One region of the Kitasatospora sp. NPDC093806 genome, then DNA from elsewhere that is predicted to be linked to it. Evidence: riboswitches for the same ligand, from Rfam matches in the RefSeq annotation. Region 1 holds a riboswitch; the other holds the start of a gene.
The links. Region 1 has a riboswitch for glycine ahead of gcvP (aminomethyl-transferring glycine dehydrogenase). Riboswitches for the same ligand answer to the same signal wherever they lie in the genome.
Positions count from the first base shown of each region.

Region 2: another riboswitch for glycine. It lies ahead of gcvT (glycine cleavage system aminomethyltransferase GcvT); the one in region 1 lies ahead of gcvP (aminomethyl-transferring glycine dehydrogenase).

Region 1 covers NZ_JBFBDO010000072.1:204-10,665, reverse strand. The annotation lists gene AB0N76_RS27430 (dienelactone hydrolase family protein) at 1-474, shown strand, start outside; gene AB0N76_RS27425 (MFS transporter) at 558-1,853, shown strand; gene AB0N76_RS27420 (HAD domain-containing protein) at 2,023-2,553, shown strand; gene AB0N76_RS27415 (CPBP family intramembrane glutamic endopeptidase) at 2,531-3,319, opposite strand; gene AB0N76_RS27410 (glutamate--cysteine ligase) at 3,402-4,907, opposite strand; gene AB0N76_RS27405 (hypothetical protein) at 5,283-5,855, shown strand; gene AB0N76_RS27400 (DUF5999 family protein) at 6,267-6,458, shown strand; gene gcvP (aminomethyl-transferring glycine dehydrogenase) at 6,569-9,469, opposite strand; glycine riboswitch at 9,707-9,810, opposite strand; partial or broken gene AB0N76_RS27390 (PRC-barrel domain-containing protein) at 10,069-10,374, shown strand.
Region 2 covers NZ_JBFBDO010000029.1:61,349-71,810, reverse strand. The annotation lists gene AB0N76_RS17100 (hypothetical protein) at 1-169, shown strand, start outside; gene AB0N76_RS17095 (L-serine ammonia-lyase) at 243-1,610, opposite strand; gene glyA (serine hydroxymethyltransferase) at 1,791-3,059, opposite strand; gene gcvH (glycine cleavage system protein GcvH) at 3,138-3,518, opposite strand; gene gcvT (glycine cleavage system aminomethyltransferase GcvT) at 3,606-4,727, opposite strand; glycine riboswitch at 4,948-5,055, opposite strand; gene AB0N76_RS17075 (enhanced serine sensitivity protein SseB) at 5,223-6,017, shown strand; gene AB0N76_RS17070 (enhanced serine sensitivity protein SseB C-terminal domain-containing protein) at 6,377-7,180, shown strand; gene AB0N76_RS17065 (ABC transporter permease) at 7,690-8,679, shown strand; gene AB0N76_RS17060 (ABC transporter substrate-binding protein) at 8,736-10,462, shown strand, end outside.

The DNA.
Region 1 (10,462 bases):
GCCGAGGGCGCCCGGCTGCGCGCCGAGCTGCCGGACGAGCAGGCGGTCCGGGACCTGCGCGGCGCCGTCGACCTGCTGCTCGGCCTGGAGGGCGTGGTCGGCGACGCGGTCGGGGTGGTCGGCTTCTGCATGGGCGGCGGCTTCGCCCTGCTGCTGGCCGCCGCCGAGGGCGACCGGGTGGCCGCCGCGGTGCCGTTCTACGGTCTGCCGTCCGACCCGGACTTCGAGTACCGGGGCCTGACCGCCCACGTGCTCGGCCACTACGGCGAGGACGACCGCTGGATCCCGATGGCCGCCGTGGACGAGGCGGCGATCCGGATCGGCGAGGCCACCGACGTCCGCCCGGAGATCCACTTCTACCCGGCCGGGCACGCCTTCATGAACGAGGAGGACCTGCTCGGCACCTACGACCCGCTGCAGGCCGAGATCGCCTGGCGGCGCACCCTGGCCTTCCTCTGGGCGCACCTCGGCTGAACCGGGGACACCTCCGGCCCCACCCCACACCACGGTCCGTTTATCGGATGGACACCGGCCACCTGCCCCGGCATAGTCACGGGGTGCAGAGCCCACCCCCACCCCCGCCGACCGGCCGCTTCGCCTGGGCGAGCCGCAACTTCCGGATCCAGACCGCCGCCACCGTGATCAGCGGCCTCGGCAACGCCGGCGCCCCGATCGCCACCGCCTTCGCCATCCTGGACGGCGGCGGCTCCACCGCCGACGTCGGCTACGTCACCGCCGCCCGGCTGCTGCCCACCATCCTGCTCCTGATGATCGGCGGCGCGCTCGCCGACCGGCTGCCGCGCCACCACGTCATGGTCGCCGCCAACCTGTTCAGCGCCGTCTCGCAGGCCGCCCTGGCCGCCGTCGTGCTGGCCGGCGAACCGTCGCTCTGGCAGTTGATGCTGCTCTCGGCCGGCGCCGGCGCCGGCTACGCCTTCTTCTCCCCCGCCTCCGGCGGCATGATCCTGGAGAGCGTCACCCCGGAGCACGCGGCCCGCGCCTTCTCGGTGTACCGGATGGGCCTGAACGGCTCGCAGATCGGCGGCGCCGCGCTCGGCGGCGCGCTGACCGCCGGGCTCGGCCCCGGCTGGGTGCTCGCCCTGGACTCGGTCTGCTTCCTGGCCGCCGCCGCCCTGCGCTTCCTGCTGGAACCGCAGGCTCCCCAGCCGCAGGACCCGACCGCCCCCGCCGCCAAGGGCGGCGGCATGCTGCGCGACCTGCGCGAGGGCTGGCAGGAGTTCGCCTCCCGGCGCTGGCTCTGGGTGATCGTGCTCCAGTTCTCGGTGCTGGTCGCCTGCGTCAGCGCGGTCGAGTCGGTGTACGGGCCGGCCGTCGCCAAGGAACGGCTCGGCGGGGCCCGTGACTGGGGGCTCGCGATGGCGGCCTTCGGCGTCGGCCTGGTCGTCACCGGCCTGCTGATGGCCCGCTGGCAGCCGCGCCGGATCCTGCTGGTCGGCAACTGGGGCGTCTTCCTGTTCGGCGTGCCCGCGCTGGCGCTGGCGGTGGCCGCCCCGCTGCCGGTGCTGGCCTCGGCGATGTTCCTGTCCGGCGTCGGGGTCACCGTCTTCGGCGTCAACTGGATGATCGCGCTGCAGCAGGAGATCCCGGCCGAGGCGTTCTCCCGGGTCGCCGCCTACGACGAGCTCGGCTCGCTCTCACTCGCCCCGCTCGGCACCGCGCTGGCCGGCCCGGCCGCCGACCTGCTCGGCCTCTCCGGCGCGCTCTGGTCCTGCGCGGTGGTCTCCCTGCTGCTCAGCGCCGCCGTGCTGCTGGAACCGCAGGTCCGCCGGCTCGCCCGGCGCCCCGCCGACGCCCCGGCCCCAGCCCTCCCAGCCCCCGCCGCGACCGGCTGAACCGGCTGAACTGACTGGACACGACTGACGTGGCTGACCCGGCGCCCGGACCGCCGCCACCCGCCCCGGCGCCCCCGCGCGCCCCGGTCCGCGCCCTCCGGTGGGCAACCACCGGCGGCCGCGGCTCGTCCGACCAGGTGACGACGCGTGAGACCCGGGGAGCGCCCGAATGCCGAAGCCACTGCTGTTCCTGGACGTCGACGGGGTGCTCAACCCGGTCTGCCCCGGCCCCGGGGACGACTTCGACACCCACACCCTGCTCGGCTACACCGTGCTGCTCTCCACCCGCCACGGCGACTGGCTGCGCGAACTCGCCGAGGTCTACGAACTCACCTGGGCGACCACCTGGGAAGCGGACGCCAACACCCACATCGCCCCGGCGATCGGCCTGCCCGAGCTGCCGGTGGTCCGGTTCGCCGGCTACGTCCCCCAGCCCGGCGATCCGCGCGTCCCGCTGATGGAACTGTTCTCGGCCGCCAAGTGGGCGCCCCTGCTGCGGTACGCGGCCGGCCGGCCGTTCGCCTGGGTCGACGACGTCATCACCCCGCGGCTGCGACGCAACGCGCTCTGGCGCCGGGACCGCCTGCTGCTGCCGATCGACCCCGGCCAGGGCCTCGAACGCCACCACGTGGACCGGCTGCTGGCCCGCCCGCCGCGCCCAAGCGCGGTGTCCTCGCTCAGCCGGTGGGCAGCCAGCTGACGTGCCCGGCCAGCAGCGCGTACCCGACGAACGCCACCGTGTCGATCAGCGCGTGCGCCACCACCAGCGGCATCACCCGCCCCCACCGCCGGTACAGCAGGCAGAACACCGCGCCCATCACGATGTTCCCGACCAGTCCGCCGACCCCCTGGTACAGGTGGTACGAGCCGCGCAGCAGCGAGCTCGCCACCAGCATCGCCGGCCAGGACCAGCCCAGCTGCCCCAGCCGGCGCAGCAGGTAGCCGAGGACGACCACCTCCTCCAGGATCGCGTTCTGCCAGGCCGAGGCGAGCAGCACCGGGATCCGCCACCAGACGTCCGGCAGCCCGGACGGCGCGACCGTCAGGTTGTAGCCGGCCGCCTGCGAGGCCAGGTACAGCGCCAGCCCCGAGCCGCCGATCGCCGCCGCGACGGCCGCGCCCCGGCCGAGGTCGCGAAGCTTCTGCCCGAGGTCGAAGCCGAGCACCCGCAGCGCCACGCCCTCGCGCACCAGCAGGTAGCCGACCAGGACGACCGGCATCAGCCCGCGGCCGATGTAGTAGAGCTGCCAGACCAGGTCGAGCCAGGGCCGGCCGGGCGCGCGCGAGCCGTTCAGGGTGGCGACCTGCTGGCCCAGCTTGAGCGGCTCGGTGAGGGAGCCGGCGAAGCTGATCAGCGCGCCGACGCCGCTCGCCCCGAGGGACAGGCCGAGGACGGTCAGCAGCTCCACCCCGAGCAGCCGGCGGCTCGGCCGCGCGGTCTCCGGGGCGGTCGGGACGGTGCTCACGGGGTGCTCCAGCACGGACGGTGGGCGGGCGGAGCGGTCATCCTGTCACAGGACCGCCGCCCACCCTCCCCCAGGGCGCGCGCTACCCCACCGGCCAGGTGTGCACCGGCTCGCCGCCGCGCGAGTACTCCATGTACCGCCGGGTCATCGCGGCGAGCGCGGCCGGCCGGTCCATCCCGTACTGCTCGCGCAGCCGGTGGAAGGTGGCGCTCTGCCAGGCGGCGCCGTTGGTGCGGCGCAGACAGCGCTGCTCGATGATGCCGAGGTAGCGGTCCCGGTCGGCCGGCTCCACGCCCCACGCGTCCAGCCCCTGGTGGGCCATCGGCAGCAGCTCGTTGAGGACCAGGTCGACCGCGGACACCGTGCCCAGCCCGCCGCCGCGCCCGGCCCGGCCGTGCCGCGGCCACTGGAAGACCGCGTCGACGCCGTACCGGGCGGCCTGCCGGAAGTTCTCGTCGGCCCGCTCGAACGGCAGCCTGGTCCAGATCGGCCGGGACTGCTCGGCCAGCACCCGCACCACGCCGTAGTAGAACGCCGCGTTGGCCAGCGTGTCGGCGACGGTCGGCCCGGCCGGCAGCGCCCGGTTCTCCACCCGCAGGTGCGGCACCCCGCCGCTGACGTCGTAGACCGGCCGGTTCCAGCGGTAGATGGTGCCGTTGTGCAGCCGCATCTCGGCGAGCCGCGGCACCCCGCCGGAGGCCAGCACCTTGGCCGGGTCCTCGTCGTCGCAGATCGGCAGCAGCGCCGGGAAGTACCGCAGGTTCTCCTCGAACAGGTCGTACGCCGAGTCCACCCAGCGCTCGCCGAACCAGGTGATCGGGCGCACGCCCTGCGCCTTGAGCTCCGCCGAACGGGTGTCACAGGCCTGCTGGAAGAGCACCGGCCGGGTCTCCCGCCACAGCTCCCGTCCGAACAGGAACGGCGAGTTGGCGCCGAGCGCCAGCTGCGGCCCGCAGATCGCCTGGGCGGCGTTCCAGACCGAGGAGAACCGCTCGGGGGTGACCTGGAGGTGCAGCTGGAGCGAGGTCGCGGCGGCCTCGGCGACCATGGTGACCGACTCCAGCTGGAGGTGTTCCACCCCCTCGATGTCCAGCGCGATGTCCTCGCCCCGGGCGGCCAGGATCTGGTCGCTGAGCAGGCTGTAGCGCTGGTTGTGGGACATCGAGTCGAGCCCGGTGTGGTCGTGCTCCAGGGTCGGCAGGATGCCCACCATCACGATCCGCGCGCCGGCCTCGCCGGCCCGCCGGTCGGCGTAGCGCAGCCCGGTGTCGATCTCCTCGCGCAGGTCCTCGAAGACATGACCGCGCAGCGGGTGCGGCGCGATGTTGACCTCGATGTTGAACCGGCCGAGCTCGGTCTGGAAGTCGCTGGAGCCGATCGCGGTGAGCACCTGTGCGTTGTTCATCACCGGCAGGCCCTGCTCGTCGGCCAGGTTGAGCTCGATCTCCAGGCCCATCACGGCCCTCGGACGGTCGAAGCGGTCCTCCCGCAGCATCCGGCCGAGCGCGTCCAGGCAGGACTGGAGCTTGCGGCGGTACATCTGCCGGTCCGACAGCTCAGCCCGAGTCGCCACGACCTTCTCGCCCATGGTCCCCTCCTCCTCGGCCGCCCGGCCGAGCGACCGTGCAAGCATCATGCCCACCCCGAAGATCGATACCCGAACGCTTCGAACGGCTTGCATTGCAAGGAAACTGATGCCGTTTCAGCTCATCTGCCGACTTGCCCGGCGCCACCGCCTGTGATAAACAGGTCACCCTGTGCACCTGTTCGAGTAGAATTCGCACTGCGCCACGGCCCGGCCCGCCATCGCCGCGAGACCACCGTCAACGACGACGAAGGCCGCGCCGGCACCGCGATCCTGCCCAACCGGACAAGGCCCAGGTCCCGTCACCGCCGACGCACCACGCCATGCCGGTATGCCGCGCACTCGCACGCCGATCTCGCACGGAGAGGCGACCTTGCCATGACTCTGCAGACCCCCCAGCCCCCGCCCAGTGCCCTGCGCGCGGTCCTCGCCGCGCTCGACTCGGAGACCGCGCTGCGCCAGCCCGCCGCCGCCGCGCTGCGCCATCCGACCGGGCCGCTGCTCCCCGCACATCCGCTGGCCGTCCACGTGCTGGACGGGCCGCGGGCCGACCTCGCCGCCGCCCGGCGGACGGGTTGGCGCTTCCTCGTCAAGGACGGCACCGAGGTGGCCGCCGCGGCCGAGGTGGTGCAGGGGTCCGAGGGGCACACCTTCTCGCACTTCACCGCCGGGCCCTACCTGGACTCGACGGTCCGGGCACTGCGCCAGGCCTGGCAGCTCGCCCAGTCCAGCCGGTCCCGCTGCCAGCCCCGGCTGCTGACCTTCCCGGGCCAGTACGCGACGGCCCTGTGGCTGCACAGCCCGGACGGCGGACCCGGCGGCGACCTGCTGATCCCGCTGGCGCCGGCGCCGCTCGGGGTCACCGCGCACCGCGCCCACCCGGCCGCCGAGCTGCTGCCGGTGCTGGCCCGGACCCCGATCGCGCGCCCGCTGCTGCTCGGCTCCCCCTGATCGCCGGGCCGCGAGCCCCGGAGCCCGGGTCCTGACCTCCGAGCCCTGACCCCCGGCTCCCGAACCGCGAACCCGCGCCGCCCGACCGGCCGCCACCCGGGCGGGTCATCCGGCATGGCCCGAACGGGCCGTCCGCCGGATGACCCGTCCGGTGCCGTTTCCGGCCCCGGACCACCTGAACGGGTGATCTCTACCCGGGGGTTGTGGCGCATGTCACGAAATCGCTGCGCACGCGTCCCCGGATGCCGACACTGGGAACCAGCGTGGAAGGACCTCCTGTCCTACCCACTTGAGCGCCGGACCACACCTGGCCCGGCGCCGGGCAGAATCCGACCACCGCGGCGGCGCCCGACGGTCATCCGCCGGCACCGCGTCACGGGGAGGATCGCAGAGCGAAGCGAGGGTACGCCCATGTGCCAGCACCGTCCTGAGTGTCCGTCGGCCGAGTCCGAGGACCGCGAGGCCGCCGTCCCGGTGGCCTGCCACCCGGAGCAGGGGTGGAGCCTGCTCTGCAACGGCGTCCTGCTGTTCGAGGACACCGGAGAGCTGCTGCCCGACGGCCGGGTGATCGCCCCGCGCCGCCCGGCCGTCAGCGCGGTCTGACCCCCCGCCGAGCGGCGCGCGGCCGCGCACGGGGGACCGACAGCGGGCAGGGCCCCGGCGGGAGATCCGCCGGGGCCCTGCCGTGTCCGCGCTCAGGCGGACGGATGTGCTCAGACGCCGTACTCGTCCAGCGGCGGGCAGGAGCAGACCAGGTTGCGGTCGCCGTACGCGCCGTCGATCCGGCTGACCGGCGGCCAGTACTTGTCCGCCGGGTTCACGCCGGCCGGGAAGACCGCCTCCTGCCGCGAGTAGCCGTGCGCCCAGTCGCCGGCCAGGGTGGCGGCGGTGTGCGGGGCGTTGCGCAGCGGGTTGTCCTCGGCGGCCCACTCGCCCGAGCCGACCTTGTCGATCTCGCCGCGGATCTCGATCATCGCGTCGCAGAAGCGGTCGATCTCGTGCAGGTCCTCGGACTCGGTCGGCTCGATCATCAGCGTGCCGGCCACCGGGAAGGACATGGTCGGGGCATGGAAGCCGTAGTCGATCAGGCGCTTGGCGATGTCGTCCACCGTGACGCCGGTGTCCTTGGTCAGCGGGCGCAGGTCGATGATGCACTCGTGCGCCACCAGGCCGCCGGGGCCGGTGTAGAGCACCGGGAAGTGCGGGGCCAGCCGCTTGGCGATGTAGTTGGCGTTCAGCACCGCGACCTGGGTGGCGCGCTTGAGGCCCTCGCCGCCCATCAGTCGGACGTACGACCAGGAGATCGGCAGGATGCCCGCCGAGCCCCACGGTGCGGCCGAGATCGGGCCGACACCGGTGGCCGGACCGGCCTCCGCCTGCAGCGGGTGGTTCGGCAGGTACGGCGCGAGGTGCGCGCGGACCGCCACCGGGCCGACGCCCGGGCCGCCGCCGCCGTGCGGGATGCAGAAGGTCTTGTGCAGGTTCAGGTGCGAGACGTCCGCACCGAACTTGCCCGGCTTGGCCAGGCCGACCAGCGCGTTCAGGTTGGCGCCGTCGACGTACACCTGGCCGCCGGCCTCGTGCACCAGGCCGCAGATCTCGGTGATCTGGGTCTCGTACACACCGTGGGTGGACGGGTAGGTGACCATCAGCACCGAGAGGCTGTCGCGGTGCTGCTCGATCTTGGCCTTGAGGTCCTCGACGTCGACGTCGCCGTCGACCAGGGTCTTGACCACGACCACGCGCATGCCGGCCATCACCGCGGAGGCGGCGTTGGTGCCGTGCGCCGAGGAGGGGATCAGGCAGACGTCGCGCTGGGTGTCGCCGTTGGCGTGGTGGTAGGCGCGGACGGCCAGCAGGCCGGCCAGCTCGCCCTGGGAACCGGCGTTCGGCTGGATGGAGACCGCGTCGTAGCCGGTCACCTCGACCAGCTGCTGCTCCAGCCCGCGGATCAGGGTGAGGAAGCCCGCGGCCTGGTCGACCGGCGCGAAGGGGTGCAGCTGGCCGAACTCCGGCCAGGTCACCGACTCCATCTCGGTGGTCGCGTTGAGCTTCATGGTGCAGGAGCCCAGCGGGATCATGCCGCGGTCCAGCGCGTAGTCCCGGTCCGACAGGCGGCGCAGGTAGCGCAGCATGGCGGTCTCCGAGCGGTGGCTGTGGAAGACCGGGTGGGTCAGGTACTCGTCCTCGCGCAGCAGCGCGGCGGGCAGCGCGTCGGCGCCCTCCGCCACCTCGACGCCCTCGACGCCGAACGCGGCCCAGACGGCGGCCAGGTGCTCGCGGGTGGTGGTCTCGTCGGCGGAGACCGAGATCCGGTCCGCGCCGTCCTGGTACACGTTGACGCCGTTGGCGCGGGCGGCGGCGGCGATCTCCGCGGCGCGGCCGGGGACGACCGCGGTGACGGTGTCGAAGAACTCGCCGTGCAGCAGCTCGACGCCGCCGGCCTTCAGGCCCTCGGCGAGCGCGGCGGCGTAGCGGTGGGTGCGGCGGGCGATGTCGGCCAGGCCGTCCGGGCCGTGGTAGACGGCGTACATCGAGGCCATCACGGCGAGCAGCACCTGGGCGGTGCAGATGTTGCTGGTGGCCTTCTCGCGGCGGATGTGCTGCTCGCGGGTCTGCAGGGCCAGGCGGTAGGCGCGGTTGCCGTCGGCGTCGACGGAGACGCCGACCAGACGGCCGGGCAGCGAGCGGGCGTACTCGGCGCGCACCGCGAGGTAGCCGGCGTGCGGGCCGCCGAAGCCCATCGGGACGCCGAAGCGCTGCGAGGTGCCGCAGGCGATGTCGGCGCCGAGCGCGCCCGGGGACTTCAGCAGGGTGAGCGCGAGCAGGTCGGCGGCGACCGCGACGATCGCGCCCAGGCCGTGGGCCTGCTCGATCACCGGGGCGAGGTCGCGGACCACACCGGTGGCGCCGGGGTACTGGAGCAGCACGCCGAAGACGCCGCGCTCGGCGATCTCGGCCGGGATGCCCGCGGACAGGTCGGCGACGACGACCTCGACACCGGTCGGCACGGCGCGGGTGTTGATCACCGCGATGGTCTGCGGCAGGGTCTCGGCGTCGACCAGGAAGACACCGCCCTTGACCTTGGTGACGCGGCGGGCCAGGGCCATCGCCTCGGCGGCCGCGGTGCCCTCGTCCAGCAGGGACGAGCCGGAGGTGGGCAGGCCGGTCAGGTCGGCGACCAGGGTCTGGAAGTTGAGCAGCGCCTCCAGGCGGCCCTGCGAGATCTCCGGCTGGTACGGGGTGTAGGCGGTGTACCAGGCCGGGTTCTCCATGACGTTGCGCAGGATCACCGGCGGGGTGAAGGTGCCGTAGTAGCCCAGGCCGATCATCGGCTGGAGCACGGTGTTGCGGCCGGCCAGCTCGCGCAGCTCGGCGAGGACCTCGGCCTCGCTGCGGCCGGCGGGCAGGTCCAGCGCGGTGATCGAGCGGATCGCCTCGGGAACGGCGGCGGTGGCCAGCTCGTCCAGCGAGCCGTAACCGACCTGGGCCAGCATCTTCTCCTGCGCGGCGGCGTCGGGGCCGATGTGCCGGTTCTCGAAGGGGCTGGCCTGTTCGAGCTCGGTGAGGGTCGCGGGGGTGGTGGGGCGTCCCGAGTTCGGCTGGGCGTTCATGGTGGTCGAGGCCTCCTGGTCACGGACCGGCGGGGGTGCGCACGCCGGACTCGCCGCTGCGGACAACAGCGGAGTGACCCGGTCGGACGAACCCGACAGGCCTCCCCCTCTGTCATCGGGACCTGAGAGCTTCGCCCGCACGGGGCGCCGTGGGACGCCCCGCCGGCTTGCACCGTCGGTGAGGATGGTGTCCGCCGGCTCCCTCGCCCGCGGTCCTGCCCTGCTTTCCAGAGTGACCTATCCCACACGGTACGGATGCCTGAGAGATTCCGGGGAGGAGTTGCTCCTTCGGCGCCCCGACCAGCGGTTTCCGCTGCCGAGGACTCTCCCGAGCGGGCTCGGCGGTCGCGCCCAGGGTACCAGCGGGAGGCCCGCCGATCACGGGTGCGTCAGGTCACTCGACCGCTTCACCCGTGACCGGACCGGCGCCCCGGACGGCGCAACTTCGGGCTCGACCGGCCCAGTACCGCTCCCGGGCGTCCGGTTCATGGCATTTCATATGAAGTGGCCGACCGGACGGACGGTCCGGCCGCCGTCCGGTGGGAGTTCCGTTGGGGGTTCCGCAGGATCACACAGGGATCAGCGCACGGGAGGAAAGAGTGCAGACCGATATCGACCCCCGGGACCTCATCGGCCACAAGGCGGTCGACCGAAACGGGGACAAGATCGGCACCATCGACGAGGTGTACCTGGACGACGCCACCGGCCGGCCCGAGTGGGCCGCCGTCCGGACCGGCATCTTCGGCCGGGACGCCTTCGTCCCCCTGACCACGAGCGAGTTCTCCGGTGAGGAGCTGCGGGTGCCGTACGACAAGTCGCTGGTGAAGGACTCACCGGACTTCGGCGTGGGCCAGCACCTGTCGCCCGCCCAGGAGCTCCAGCTCTACCGCTACTACGGGCTGGACACCCCGGCGGACGGCCACCCCTCGGCGGGGGACGGCTCCGGGTCCGAGCCCGCCGACCTCGACTTCGGCACCACCGCCAACAGCGTCA
Region 2 (10,462 bases), on a different contig from region 1:
CACCTCGCTGGACGAGGTCCTCGCTCTCCTCGCCACCCATGGCGGCGAGGTCCTCGACGGCCCGAACGCCGTCCCCACCGGCCGCAACCTCACCGCCCGCCACCCCGGCGGCGCGGTCGTCGAGTACGTGGAGTTCCACGAACAGGCCCGGGCGGCGGCCCAGGGGTGACCCCCGGCGGGGGCCCGGGAAAGCGCCGAGCCCCCGCCGGGGGCGGGGGCTCAGGGGTGCGCAAAGCCGCCGGTCAGCACTCGATGACGTTGACGGCGAGGCCGCCGCGCGAGGTCTCCTTGTACTTGATCTTCATGTCGGCCCCGGTCTCCTTCATGGTCTTGATCGCCTTGTCGAGGGAGACGTGGTGGCGGCCGTCGCCGCGCAGGGCCATCCGGGCGGCGGTGACGGCCTTGACGGACGCCATGCCGTTGCGCTCGATGCAGGGGATCTGGACCAGGCCGCCGACCGGGTCGCAGGTGAGGCCGAGGTTGTGCTCGATGCCGATCTCGGCCGCGTTCTCGACCTGCTCGGGGGAGCCGCCGAGGACCTCGGCGAGACCGCCGGCGGCCATCGAGCAGGCGGAGCCGACCTCGCCCTGGCAGCCGACCTCGGCGCCGGAGATGGAGGCGTTCTCCTTGAAGAGCATGCCGATCGCGCCCGCGGCGAGCAGGAAGCGGACGATGCCCTCGTCGTCGGCGCCCGGGATGAAGTTCAGGTAGTAGTGCAGGACGGCGGGGATGATGCCGGCCGCGCCGTTGGTCGGGGCGGTGACGACGCGGCGCCCGGAGGCGTTCTCCTCGTTGACCGCCATCGCGTAGAGGGTGACCCACTCCATCGCGTTGGCCGGGCCGATGCCCTCCGCGCGCAGCGCGCGGGCGCCGGAGGCGGCCCGGCGGCGGACCTTGAGGCCGCCCGGGAGTATGCCCTCGCGGGACATGCCGGCCCGGACGCACTCCTGCATGACCCGCCAGATCTCCAGCAGGCCGGTCCGGATCTCCTCCTCGGAGCGCCAGGCCTTCTCGTTCTCCAGCATCAGGCCGGAGATCGACAGGCCGGTCTCCCGGGTGAGCCGGAGCAGTTCCTCACCGGTGCGGAAGGGGTACTTCAGCGCGGTGTCGTCGGGCTTGACCCGGTCCGCGCCGATCGCGTCCTCGTCGACGACGAAGCCGCCGCCGACCGAGTAGTAGGTCTTCTCCAGCACGGTGGAGCCGTCGGCCCGGAACGCCCAGATGGTCATGCCGTTGGCGTGGTACGGCAGCGAGCGGCGCCGGTGCAGCACCAGCTGGCTGTCGGGGTCGAAGTCGATGGTGTGGGTGCCGAGCAGGTGGAGCCGCTTCTCGGCGGTGATCCGCTCGACGTCCCGGTCGGCCTGGTCGACGTCGACGGTGCGCGGGGAGTTGTTCTCCAGACCGAGCAGCACCGCCTTCGGGGTGCCGTGGCCGTGGCCGGTGGCGCCCAGCGAGCCGTAGAGCTCGGCGCGGACGGCCGTCACCTCGGTCAGCAGGCCCTCCGACTTCAGGCGGCGGGCGAACATCCGGGCGGCGCGCATCGGGCCGACCGTGTGGGAGCTGGACGGACCGATGCCGATGGAGAAGAGGTCGAAGACGCTGATGGCCACGGAGGGACGTCCTTGTCTGGTCTCGTGGGTGGTGCCGGCAGGGAGGGGGCGCGGGCGGGGGCGGGCGGGCCGCTGACACGGGACGGGGCACCGCGCGCACTCTTCCAGTGTGCGCGGTGCCCCGGAATCCCAGGTGGCCGGGCGGCGTGAGCCCGGTCACCCGCGGCCGAACAGCAGGACTTACAGGTTCGGGTAGAGCGGGTACTTCTCGGCCAGGGCGGTGACCCGGGCCTTCAGCGCGGCGGCGGTGGTCTCGTCGAAGGCCGGCTTCAGGGCCTCGGCGATGATGTCGGCGACCTCGCGGAAGTCCTCGGCGCCGAAGCCGCGGGTGGCCAGCGCCGGGGTGCCGATCCGCAGGCCGGAGGTGACCATCGGCGGGCGCGGGTCGTTCGGGATGGCGTTGCGGTTGACGGTGATGCCGACCTCGTGCAGGCGGTCCTCGGCCTGCTGGCCGTCGAGCTGGCTGTTGCGCAGGTCGACCAGGACGAGGTGGACGTCGGTGCCGCCGGACAGGACGGAGGCGCCGGCCTCGGCCACGTCCGCCTGGAGCAGGCGCTCGGCGAGGATCTTGGCGCCGTCCAGGGTGCGCTGCTGGCGCTCCTTGAACTCCTCGGTGGCGGCGACCTTGAAGGCGACCGCCTTGCCGGCGATGACGTGCTCCAGCGGGCCGCCCTGCTGGCCGGGGAAGACCGCGGAGTTGATCTTCTTGGCCCACTCGGCCTTGGAGAGGATGACGCCGCCGCGCGGGCCGCCCAGGGTCTTGTGGGTGGTGGTGGTGACCACGTCCGCGTACGGCACCGGGTTCGGGTGCAGGCCCGCGGCGACCAGGCCGGCGAAGTGCGCCATGTCGACCATGAGCAGCGCGCCGATCTCGTCGGCGATCCGGCGGAACTCGGCGAAGTCGAGCTGGCGCGGGTAGGCGGACCAGCCGGCGATGATCAGCTTCGGCTGGTGCTCCTTGGCGAGGCGCTCGACCTCGGCCATGTCGACCTGGCCGGTCTTCTCGTCGACGTGGTACGCGGCCACGTTGTAGAGCTTGCCGGAGAAGTTGATCTTCATGCCGTGGGTCAGGTGACCACCGTGGGCCAGCGACAGGCCCAGGATGGTGTCGCCCGGCTGGATCAGCGCGAACATCGCGGCGGCGTTGGCCTGCGCGCCGGAGTGCGGCTGGACGTTGGCGTGCTCGGCGCCGAACAGGGCCTTGATCCGGTCGATCGCGATCTGCTCGACCACGTCGACGTGCTCGCAGCCGCCGTAGTAGCGGCGGCCGGGGTAGCCCTCGGCGTACTTGTTGGTCAGGACCGAGCCCTGGGCCTCCATGACCGCCACCGGGGCGAAGTTCTCGGAGGCGATCATCTCCAGGGTGGTCTGCTGGCGGTGCAGCTCGGCGTCGACCGCGGCGGCGATCTCCGGGTCGAGGGAGTGCAGGGACTGGTTCAGAACCGTCATGGTGGGGTCTTCCCGGGAGGAGAGAAGGAGCAGGGCGGCGGGGCGGCCGCGGGTGCGGCGGCCGCCCCGGCGGGTGGCTCAGGCCGAGGGGTTGGTGAGCGCGGTGTACTCGTCGGCGGTCAGCACCTTGCCGGTGGACTCGACGCGGACCTTGAACAGCCAGCCGCCCTCGAACGGGTCGCTGTTGACCAGGCTGTTGTCGTCGGCGACGGCCTCGTTGACCTCGACGACCTCACCGGTGACCGGCGAGTACAGGTCGCTGACCGACTTGGTGGACTCCAGCTCGCCACAGGTCTCGCCGGCCTCGACGGTGTCGCCGACCTCGGGGAGCTGCACGTACACGATGTCACCGAGGGCGTCGGCGGCGTGCTTGGTGATGCCGATCGTGGACACACCGTCGACGGCGGCGGTCAGCCACTCGTGCTCCTCGGTGTACTGCAGGTGCTGGGGGTTGCTCATGGCGTCATTCTCCAGGATGGGAAGCGGGTACGACGAAGCGGCCCGGCAGGCGGACGCGCCTCGCGAGGGAAACGTGGGGGACGGGCGTCAGCGGGCGCGCTTGTAGAACGGCAGCGCCACGACCTGGACCGGCTCGTGCTTGCCGCGCACGTCCACCGCGACGGTGGTGCCGGGGGCGGCGTGCGCCGCGTCCACGTAGGCGATCGCGATCGGCTTGCCCAGGGTGGGGGAGGGGGCGCCGGAGGTGATCCGGCCGATCGCGGTGCCGTCCGCGGCGACCACGGAGTACTCGGCGCGCGGCACCCGCTTGCCCTCGGAGACCAGGCCGACCAGCACCCGCGGCGGGTTGGCCTCGGCCTCGGCGGCGGCCTTCTCCAGGGCCTTGCGGCCGACGAAGGCGCCGTCGTTGGTGGTCTTGTCGAACCGGACGACCCGGCCCAGGCCGGCGTCGAACGGGGTCAGCTCGGTGGACAGCTCGTGGCCGTACAGCGGCATGCCGGCCTCCAGGCGCAGCGTGTCGCGGCAGGACAGGCCGCACGGGACCAGACCGCGCTCGGCGCCGGCCCCGGTCAGCGCCTGCCAGATCTGCTCGGCGTCGCCCGGGTTGCAGAAGATCTCGAAGCCGTCCTCGCCGGTGTAGCCGGTGCGGGCGAGCAGCACGTCGCGGCCGGCCACCTGGGCCGGGAGGATCGCGTAGTACTTCAGGCCGGGCAGGTCGGCCTCGGTGGTGTCGGCCAGGATCGCGGTGGACTCCGGGCCCTGGACGGCGATCAGCGCGTAGGTGTCGCGGTCGTCGGTGACGACGGCGTCGAAGTCCTTGGCGCGGGCGGTCAGCTCGTCCAGCACCAGCTGGGCGTTGGAGGCGTTGGCGACGACCAGGAAGGCGTCCTCGCGCAGGCGGTAGACGATCAGGTCGTCCAGGATGCCGCCGTCCTCGGCGCAGATCATGGTGTAGCGGGCGCGCAGCACGCCGAGCGCGGAGACGAAGCCGACCAGGGCGTGGTCCAGCATCTCGCCGGCCTGCGGGCCGCTGACGGTGATCTCGCCCATGTGGGAGAGGTCGAACAGACCGGCCTTGGTGCGGACGGCGAGGTGCTCCTCGCGCTCGCTGCCGTAGCGCAGCGGCATGTCCCAGCCGGCGAAGTCGGTCATGGTGGCGCCGAGGGCGCGGTGCAGCGCGTCGAGCGCGGTGAGGCGGAGGGACGACATGGCCAGGAACTCCTCGGTCGGGGCACTCAGGGGTGCACGCGCCGGGACCGGCCCCGCGTCGGGGTGGCGGACCCTGCGCGCGGGCATGCGGCGGCTGGGTCTCCCCATCTGTCGTCGAACCTGAGAGCTTCACCGCGTACTGCCCTGCAACAGGGACAGCATGGCGGCTTGCACCGTGGGTGGGCGGACGGCAGGGCCGTACGCCGCTTTCCAGATGTGCCTAACCCGTGCGGTAGGGGTGCCTGAGAGATTCCGGGGAGGACTTGCTCCTTCGGCGCCGGCTGTGCCGCCAGGACGGGGGCACTCCGGACTCTCCCGCGCGGGTTCGAGCGGCCGGTATGGAGTTAGCGGGGCCCGGGTGGTAGCCACCGCAGACGCGGACATCATGGCACGTCCGCGCGGATGAGGGGAGAGGGGGAGGGTGTGAGGAGGGCCAACCGGCCGGTGGCCGCTAGGCTGCGGGGCATCGGCGAGCAGAGGGCGGTACAGGGGCGCATGGGGTACCCGGTGGAGCAGCAGGGGTGGGGCGGACCGGAGTCGGCGCCGCCGGGCGGCGGGTGGCCCGCCAACGAGCTGGAGCAGGTGCTCACCGCCGCGCTCGGCGACCCGGGCGCGACCCCCCGGGTGATCGAGGTGCTGGCCCGCAGCCAGGTGTGGATCCCGCTGCCGGCCGGCGGCGACCCGCAGGGGCAGGCGCTGGACCTGCCGACCATCGAGCTGGCCGGCGACCCGTACGTGCCGGTCTTCTCCTCGCAGGAGGTGTTCGTCCAGCAGGCGCCGGGGATGGCGTTCGCGGTCGCGCCGGTCTGGGAGTTCGCCCGCGGCCTGCCGCTGGGCGTGGGCATCGCGGTCAACCCGGAGGCGGCGGTGGGGATCCCGGTGCCGCCGCAGGGGGTGGCCGAGCTGCGCCGCGGGCCGCGCGAGGACCGCTGGGACGCCGCCCCGGACGCGCCGGGCGGCGGCCGGGTGGCGCTGCGCGAGCCGGTGCCGGGTGAGGACCCGGAGCTGTTCCTGGCCGCCTGCCGGAGCGAACTGTCCGCCCTGCCCGGGGTGTTGACCGCGCGCCGGGCGCTGGCCAGTGTCGAGGGCGAGCCGACCGTGATGTTCGTGGGCGTCCAGCTGGACCCGCTGGCCCCGGCCGACCCGGGCGCGGTGAACGAGGCCCTGGGCCGGGCGCTGGGAACCGCGCCGCTGCCCGGCGGCGTCCACCTCGTACTGCTCGACCTCGCGGACGATCCGGTGGTCGACTGGTTGGCGAACCGGGTCGCCCCCTTCTACGTGCGGGGCTGAACGGGTAGGGGCCGTTCCGGGACGGGCCGGACCGGTCCCGACGCCGGCCGGTCGACGGCCGCCGGCGACGGTCGGGCGGCGCTCGGGCGGGGCCCGGGCGACGGGTCCGGTACGAACCCTGGCACGTCGGCGTGGCGGTGGTCGTCGGCGCCCCATAGGGTGCGTGCTGACGGCCGCGGGGCCGCCGGTGGCAGACGAGGAACGAAGAGGCGCAGCGAGGTGGGCGCATGAGTGCGGGATCGGTAGCTGGCGGTGCACCGGGGCCCTGGGGCCAGGCGCCCACCGGACGCCCGGATCCGGGCGCGCTGGAGCGCGCCCTGCGCGAGGTCGCGCCGGAGCGCTACGAGGCGTACGAGACGATGCTGCACGCCCTCGCCGAGGGGCAGGTCTGGATGCTGCTCTGGCACGGGACGCCGGGCAGCGCGGACGCCCAGTACGGGAACATGGAGATCAGCGGTCACGGCTACGCGCCGGCCGTCACCTCGCCCGAGCAGCTGGCGGCGTCCGGCTGGGCGCGGGCGCACGAGGTGATCTCCGGCCGGGAGATCGCGGCCTCGCTGTACCGGTCGCGCTGGGGGCTGTGGCTGAACCCGCACGCCCCGGGCGGCGGGGTCGGCGTGCCGTGGGCGGACCTGCGGCGGGTCGCGGCGGGCCTGGACCGGCTGCCGGCCGGGCCGTTGAAGCTGAGCGAGCCGCAGGTGCCGGCGCAGCAGTTCTTCGCGCTGCTGGAGCGGCAGGCGGCCGAGGTGCGCGCGGTCCGGGCGCTGCGCCGGGCCTGGGTGCGGCCGTCGGTGGGCGAACCGTACCTGGCCATCGGCCTGGAGCTGTACGAGAGTTCGGCGCCCACGGTGGAGGCCGTGCGGGCGCTGATGCAGCGGGCGATCGCGGTGGCGCCGGAGGGGCTGGCGGTCTCGACGGTGGCGATGGCGGACGAGTTCGACCCGGTGGCGCTCTGGATGCGGGCCAACGCGCGCCCGTTCTACGACCGGGAGGCGGCGGGCCACGGCCGGCCGCAGACGGGTCCGTACCCGCCGGTGCCGCCGCCGCCCTACGCCTCGCAGCAGGGGCCGGGGTACGGCTACGGCACCCAGCCGCCGGCGCCGAGCTGGCCGGGGCAGCAGCCGCCGCCGCAGCAGCCGTGGCCGGGCTATTCCGGTCGCTGAACGGCCGTTGATCGGGCGCCGATCGGGCGCCGATCGGGCGTGATCGGACGAAGTCACCAAATACCCGCCATTGAAACCGGTTTGACGACAAGTCAGGCCGGTTTCGACGTTTTCCGGACGAACTCACGGAAGTGGCTGGCAGACATATTGACATGACTGCTACAGCTGTGTGAAGAGGCTTATGCCGAAGATCCGGGAGGTGCATGTCCGCAGATCACAGTTGGGCATCTGTCGGTTGTCAGGGCTGGCGCAAGCCAGTTCGGATGGCAGAGAGTTCTGCAACAGCCCACCGCGCGTGGTTGGCGCCTCACAAAGGCGAACGCGCTGGCGGACCGCATGATCCACGTGACGCCCATCCCGCGTGGCAGCAGTACTGAGCACGTCGTACCGCTGGGAATCCTCCCGCACCCGCACTTCCGCACCCAAGCACGTCCGCACCAGCCGTACCGCCGATCCCGGCGCCCGGCACCCGTGGGCCGGCCACCGTCGGCGAGGGGACCGAACTGACCATGACCGCACCCATCAAGACGGCCGGCAACGCACCGGAGGCAGACGCCGCCGCGAGCCCGGCCAAGAGAATCGAAGGCCGCTCGCTCGGCCAGATCGCCTGGACCCGTTTCAAACGGGACAAGGCCGCCGTCGCCGGCGGCGTCGTGGTGATCCTGCTGATCCTGCTCGCCGTGCTGGCCAAGCCGATCGAATCGGTCTTCGGCCTCGACCCCGACGCCCTCAACCAGGACCTGCTGGACGCCAACCTCGGCGGCCTGCCGCTGGGCGACTGGGGCGGCATGAGCTGGGACCACCCGCTCGGCCTCGACCCACTGCAGGGCCGTGACCTGCTCGCCCGCGTCATCGAGGGCTCCTGGGTCTCCCTGCTGGTCGCCTTCGGCGCGACCCTGCTGTCCAACACCATCGGCGTGGTGCTCGGCGTGATGGCCGGCTACTACGGCGGCTGGGTGGACACCCTGATCAGCCGGGTGATGGATGTCTTCCTCGCCTTCCCGCTGCTGCTCTTCGCGATCGCGATCTCGGCCTCGCTCCAGGGCGGCGCGTTCGGCCTGCACGGCCTCCCGCTGCACATCGGCGTGCTGATCTTCGTGATCGGCTTCTTCAACTGGCCCTACATGGGCCGGATCGTGCGCGGCCAGACCCTCTCGCTGCGCGAGCGCGAGTTCGTCTACGCGGCCCGCAGCCTGGGCGCCCGGGGGCCGTTCATCCTCTTCAAGGAACTGCTGCCGAACCTGGTCGGTCCGATCCTGGTCTACTCGACCCTGCTGATCCCGACCAACATCCTCTTCGAGGCCGGCCTCAGCTTCCTCGGCGTCGGCATCCAGGCCCCCCAGGCCTCCTGGGGCGGGATGCTCAACGACGCGATCAAGTACTACCAGGTGGACCCCCAGTACATGGTGGTCCCCGGTCTGGCGATCTTCCTCACCGTGCTCGCCTTCAACCTGCTCGGCGACGGGCTGCGTGACGCCCTCGATCCCAAGAGCAACTGACCCAGCGTCAGTACTCCTCGTTCAGCCACCACTTCCTCAAGGGGTTGATCTCACCCATGCGTAGGTCCCGTACCGTCGCGTTGACCGCCGCGGCCGCCGCCGCGGTCCTGGTCGTCACCGGTTGTTCGTCCGACAAGAAGAGCGACGACCCCAAGTCCACCGCCACCGGCAGCAGCGCGGCCGGCACCGGCGGCGCCACCGGCGCCGACGCGGGCACCAAGGGCATCGTCAACGCCTCGGACAAGAAGGGCGGCACCGTCACGTACGAGATGCGTGGCACGCCGGACTCGCTCGACCCCGGCAACACGTACTACGCGTACATCTACAACTTCTCGCGCCTGTACGCCCGTCCGCTCACCACCTTCCAGCCGGGCGCCGGCGCGGACGGCCAGAAGCTCGTCCCGGACCTGGCCGAGTCGATGGGCAAGCCCAGCGCGGACGGCCTGAGCTGGACGTACAAGCTGCGCGCGGGCCTGAAGTACGAGGACGGCACGCCGATCACCTCGAAGGACGTCAAGTACGCCGTCCTGCGCTCCAACTTCGCGCCGGAGGTCAACTCCAACGGCCCGTCGTACTTCAAGGAGCTGCTGGTCGACAACGACAAGCCGTACGAGGGCCCGTACAAGGACAAGGAGGGCGACCTCAAGTCCATCGAGACCCCGGACGACCTCACCATCGTCTTCCACCTGAAGCACGCCTTCGCGGACTTCGACTACCTGGTCTCCGCCCCGCAGACGGCGCCGGTCCCGAAGGAGAAGGACACCGGCTCCACCTACGTGAAGCACGTGATGTCCTCGGGCACCTACAAGTTCGAGAGCTACGAGGACGGCAAGCAGGCCGTCCTGGTCCCGAACACCAACTGGGACAAGGCGAGCGACCCGATCCGGAAGCAGCTTCCGGACAAGATCGTGCTCAAGATGAACATCGAGCAGTCCACCATCGACAAGGACCTGCTCGCCGGGAACGCCCAGGTCGACCTGGTCGGCGCCGGCGTCGACCAGCAGACCCAGGCGAAGATCCTCCAGGACCCGAAGCTCAAGGCGCAGACCGACAACGCCTTCGGCGGCCGTCTGGTCTACACCGCGATCAACAGCCAGGTCGCGCCGTTCGACAACGTCGAGTGCCGCAAGGCCGTCCAGTACGCGATCGACAAGGTCTCGGTGCAGACCGCCATCGGCGGCCCGATCCGCGGCGCGGTGGCCAACACCGTCCTCCCGCCGGACGTCCCGGGCCACGAGGACTTCAACACGTACCAGACCAAGGACAACAAGGGCGACGAGGCCAAGGCCAAGGAAGCCCTGAAGGCCTGCGGCAAGCCGGACGGCTTCAACACCGTGCTGACCGCCCGCACCGAGCGCGCCCCCGAGATCGCCGCCGCGACCTCGATCCAGGCCGCGCTGAAGAAGGTCGGCATCAACGCCGAGATCCAGCAGTACCCGCAGGGCAAGTACTTCTCCGACCACGTGGGCGTCCCGGCGTTCAACAAGGAGAAGAACATCGGTCTGATGATGATGCAGTGGGGCGCCGACTGGCCGACCGGCTACGGCTTCCTGCAGCAGATCACCGACGGCCGCGCGGTCAAGGCCTCCGGCAACAACAACCTCGCCGAGCTGAACGACCCCGAGGTCAACAAGCTGCTGGACGAGGCCGCGGTCAACACCGACCGCGCGGCGCGCGAGAAGATCTACGCCCAGATCGACAAGAAGGTCATGGACTCGGCCGTCTACGTGCCGCTGACCTACTTCAAGGTCTTCCTGTACCGCCCGGACAGCGCCACCAACCT